2 regions of the Gordonia humi genome follow, and region 1 is predicted to be linked to the other one. Evidence: riboswitches for the same ligand, from Rfam matches in the RefSeq annotation. Region 1 holds a riboswitch; the other holds the start of a gene.
The links. A riboswitch is a leader RNA that binds a small molecule or an ion and turns the genes downstream of it on or off. The one in region 1 is predicted to bind cyclic di-AMP.
Positions count from the first base shown of each region.

Region 1 (2,382 bases):
TCGAACAGGTCCGCCAGCGCCGACAGCTTGACGCTGGGCGCCTCCTCGCGGGTCAGGATGCGCCGAGCCATCGCGACCGTGCAGAGCGACGCGGTGAACGGCCACGGCAGATTCATCCTCGCCGCGGCCTTGCGGAGGAACGCGGTGTCGAAGCGGGCGTTGTGCGCTACGAGGATCGCGCCGCGGGCGAATTCGGCGAAGGCCGGCAGCACCTCTTCTATCGGCGGGGCGTCGTAGGTCATCGCCGTGGTGATCCCGGTCAGCGCGACGATCTGCGGCGGAATCTCCCGACCGGGGTCGACCAGGGTCGCGAACTCGCCCAGGACCTGCCCGCCGCGGATCTTGACCGCGCCGATCTCGGTGATGGCGTCGGTGTCGGAACTGCCGCCGGTCGTCTCCAGGTCGACCACGACGAGTGTCGTGTCGAACAACGAACGGTCCGCGAACTCCTCGGCGTCGAGGTCGGTGAACGATAGCTGGCCGGTGGTCATGCTCAGCACGGTAGGACCGACCTCCGACAAGAATTGTCGGAGGCGATTCGTAGTCTGCACCCGAGGTCGAGAGAAATCGACGTCATCGCGACACGCCGGAACCTCCGGGGCCGTCGTGCAACGACGTAAACGTGCCAACGAATACCAAATGAGAGGCGGATCACAATGCTCATCGACTGCGCGAAGTGTCCGGTGCGGAATCGAGAGTGCGACGACTGCATGATGCAGCTCCTCTTCGAGCCCGCTACCAGCATGTTCTCCGAATCGGACGCGGAGGCGGATCTGATCGCCGCCGTCGGTGTGTTCGTCGACACAGGCCTGATATCTCCCGAAGCGGCAAATCTGGCATGCGCCGATGTCGCCGCAGGTCACTCCGTCACGACGGACGACGGGCGACTGCGGCTGCGCGCGGTCTGACACGTCGTTGTGCCGGACGCGCCGCCGATCTGGTGGACATCGGCGTCGGGGTTTCGTAATCTTTTCGAGACTTTCCACTCAGGGAGATCACCCATCACCGGGAGATCGACCGGAGGGTCACCGCCTAATCGCCTTCACCCTCCGAAGGCGAACCGGGGAACCACTTCTTTCACGGGCGTGTGCGAACGCGCCGGCGAATCGGGGTGAATCGCGGTCCGACGGTCGATGACACCGTCGTAGCGCGTAGGGCCATCTCTTCCGGCCCGAATCCGACAGCTAACCCGGTCGGCGGTCAGGGAGAACAACAAGGAGTACAGAAGTCCAGTGGCTAAACACCGTTTGGAGAAGCCCGGCGCCGGCCGCAAGGTCGCCACGACTGCCGTAGTCGCAGGCTCGATCGCCATCGGCGGATCGCTCGCACTCGCAGCGGGTCCCGCCGACGCCGCGCCCGTCAAGGTTCCCGGTGTCGGGACCTTTGACGTTCCGGACAACATCACGAAGATGCTGCCGGGCGATATCCAGGGCCCGAAGCTCAACCCGGGAACGATCGGCACCCCGCAGCAGGTCCGCGCTCAGAAGGCGCTGCGCGCCGCCGAGTCGAAGATCGGCTCGCCCTACGTCTACGGAGCCGCAGGGCCCAACGCCTTCGACTGCTCCGGCCTGACCTCGTGGGCCTTCCGGCAGGCGGGCAAGACCATTCCGCGTGACAGCTACGGTCAGCTCGGTGGCGGCACCCCGGTCGCCTCGCTCGCCGCGGCGCGTCCCGGTGACATCCTCGTGTTCAACGGTGGCGGTCACGTCGGCCTGTACGCGGGCAACGGCATGTTCGTGCACGCCTCGACCGAGGGCGTCCCCGTCAAGCGTGACAAGGTGAAGAACTGGAGCGTGACGAGCATCCGCCGTTACTGAGCGGTATCGCAGGTCATCAAGATGTGAGAACGGGCGGGTCGTGCGTGCAGTGCGCGCGGCCCGCCCTTTCGGTATTAAGGAATCCGTGGTGAATCAGTTGCAACGAGGTCGTCGCCGCGCGTGGATGCGTGTCGCCGCCGTGGGCGCCGTCATGGCATCGACCGTCGCATTGGCACCCGCGGTCCCGGACGCCGGGGCCGAGCCGACGCGGAACGCGGGGCAGATCCTGTCGCACTACCGGGACCTCTCGCGGGAGGCGGAGAAGACCGCCGAGGCGATGAACAAGGCCCAGCACGACTACGACGAGCAACGGCGCAACGTCCGCGTCGAGCGTCGAGCGTCCGCCGAGGCCGGACGGCGACTGGCCGCGATGACCGCGCAGATGGATGCGGCGCAGGAGAAGGTCGACGCGCTCGCCCGTGCCAGCTACCGGGGTGCGCGGATCAATCGCCTGTACGCGATGCTGGTCAGCGATTCCCCGCAGAGCCTGCTCGACAACATGTCCGGGCTGGAGGTGATGTCCCGGCAGTCGGCCGCGGATCTCCGCTCGATCACCGCGACCGCC
Region 1 is NZ_JACIFP010000001.1:3,767,205-3,769,586, reverse strand. It holds gene BKA16_RS17330 (DEDD exonuclease domain-containing protein) at 1-491, opposite strand, end outside; gene BKA16_RS17325 (hypothetical protein) at 711-908, shown strand; cyclic di-AMP (ydaO/yuaA leader) riboswitch at 1,020-1,213, shown strand; gene BKA16_RS17320 (NlpC/P60 family protein) at 1,233-1,817, shown strand; gene BKA16_RS17315 (C40 family peptidase) at 1,942-2,382, shown strand, end outside.

Region 2 (2,382 bases), 2.1 Mb from region 1:
CTGCGACAGGAATCCGAAGCCCTTGTCGGCGTCGTACCACTTCACTCGGCCGCTTGGCACAGCACTCACCCTCATTGGTTTCTCTGCCTGAATAACACGTAAGCGCCTCGCCGTCGCTGGCAGTGCGAGGCAGGCGCATCGTGTCCGATTCTACCGCCTGGATTACCGTGGACTGCATGCAGACCCAGAAGTCCCCCCGCCTACTGGCCGCTGCGGTGATCCTGTTCGGTATCGGAATGGTCGCCGCGCTCGCACTTCTGCTGCCGGTGGTCCGCGACAGCAATACGGCGATCGTCACCACGCTGTACCTGCTGGCGTTGTGCGCTCCGCTCGGTTTCGTCCTCGGGCTCGTGTTCGCGTTGCTGTCGGGGCGACGCAGCCGATGACGCCCGACCTGACGCCGGTGTCCGACGAAGCCGCCCTCAAGCGCGCGTACAGCTGCTTCCCGACCGGCGTGGTCGCCGTCTGCCGTCGCACGGGCGAGGGGGACGTCGGCATGTCGGCCAGCTCGTTCGCGACGGTCTCACTCGAACCTGCCCTGGTATCGGTGTGCGTACGTGACGAATCGTCGACCTGGCCGCTGCTGCGGTCCGCGGACCGTCTCGGCGTCAGCGTGTTCGCCGCGCATCAGGGCGACGAGTGCCGTCGGCTCGCCGGCCCGACCAAGTCTCGGTTCGAGGACGTGCACCGTTCGGCGACCCCCTCCGGCGCGCTCTTCCTGGCCGGAGCCGCGGCCCACCTCGAGTGCTCGGTGCTGCAGGAGGTCCCCGCCGGCGACCATCGGGTGGTACTGCTGCGCATCCACGCGCTCAGCAGCGACCCGAACGTCGAACCGCTCGTCTTCCACGCGTCGACTTTCCGAGCCCTGGAGGCTCGACGCGCGCGATCGTGACGGATTCGGGTGGCCACCGCCTCAATCTGACCGTGATCCTTATCACATAACAGTCGTATAACGAACCGGCTACAGACCGGGTGTCAGCCGTGTGAACTGCGGCAACACCGGACCGTGTCCGATACGCCTTGTTCGCCCCCTCGAAACCCGCATCGACAAGGCCGTGAATTCTCCCCCGACCGCACCGTATTGTTCAGGGCGGTCATCCACCAGGTGATCGACACCCGAAACGAATAGCCCCTATCGGCCGCGCCAAGCCTCGCTCCGCCGCATGGGACCGCATGAAGAGAAAGTTCAGGAGCGAGGACGGGGGACCCACCATCTCCCCGTGAGACCCGGCGGACGAGGAGACTCGATCGCCTTGGGGTTAAGTCCCCGGAAGTCGGCCACCAGCCGGACCGGAGACCGGGCACCTCTCGCCCGAACCCGACAGCTCACCTCGTAGGCGCGTGGAGAGAGGAACGATACATGTCCGGACGTCACGCCAAGCAGACGACCAGCACCAAGACTTTCGCCAAGATCGCCGCGACCTCCGTCGTCCTCGGCGGCATCGGCGGCGGCGCCGCGCTCCTCGGCGCGGGCCAGGCCTCCGCAGCCACCGACGCCGAGTGGAACCAGGTCGCTCAGTGCGAGTCGGGCGGCAACTGGGCCATCAACACCGGCAACGGCTACCAGGGCGGCCTGCAGTTCAGCCCGAGCACCTGGGCCGCGAACGGCGGCACCCAGTACGCTCCGAGCGCCGACCAGGCCACCCGTGAGCAGCAGATCGCCATCGGCGAGCGCGTCCTCGCCTCGCAGGGCGCCGGCGCATGGCCGGTGTGCGGCGGCGTCCTCTCGGGCCCGACGCAGCGCACCGCTCCGGCCACCCCGCCGAAGGCCGCTCCCGCTGCCCCGCAGCAGAAGCAGGACCAGTCGGTCGGCGACGCCAAGAACACCGCCGACGTCAAGAAGGACGTCGACGAGCGTCTCGAGGACTCGAACATCAGCCCCGAGGTCCGCCAGGCATGGAAGGCCGCCAAGGACAGCGGCTACGAGCTCACCCCGGACCAGGTGAAGCTGTACAACCAGAACAAGCACCTGCTCCCGTTCTGATCTGACCGTCACGTATGAGGCCCCCGCTCGCGAGCGGGGGCCTCATACGCATCTCGACACCGGGCGCGTCACGGGCAGGACGGGCACGCCCGAGGCGTCTGCTCGCGCCCCGCGTCCGACGAAGAGCGTGAACCGACGCCTGCGGCGTGTACCCGCATGACGAAGACCCCCGCTCCGCGAGCGGGGGTCTTCGTAGGTATTCGCTAGAAGCGGATCAGCGGTTGACGGCGGTCTTCGCGTGCACGTACGGAAGCTCGTCTGTCGGCAGCGGGAACTGCGTGTCGCCGAACGGCGAGAGGGCACCCGACAGGTGCGCGAGGAACTCGGTCACTGCGTGGTCGTCACCGGTCTCTGCGGGCCAGCCGTTGTCCACGTATCCATTCTTCTTAGCCACGTGG
Region 2 is NZ_JACIFP010000001.1:1,675,667-1,678,048, reverse strand. It holds gene BKA16_RS07815 (cold shock domain-containing protein) at 1-60, opposite strand, end outside; gene BKA16_RS07810 (hypothetical protein) at 177-386, shown strand; gene BKA16_RS07805 (flavin reductase family protein) at 383-892, shown strand; cyclic di-AMP (ydaO/yuaA leader) riboswitch at 1,174-1,356, shown strand; gene BKA16_RS07800 (transglycosylase family protein) at 1,361-1,984, shown strand; gene BKA16_RS07795 (hypothetical protein) at 2,199-2,382, opposite strand, start outside.
Region 2: linked by a shared signal. The riboswitch ahead of BKA16_RS07800 (transglycosylase family protein) and the one ahead of BKA16_RS17320 (NlpC/P60 family protein) in region 1 are both predicted to bind cyclic di-AMP.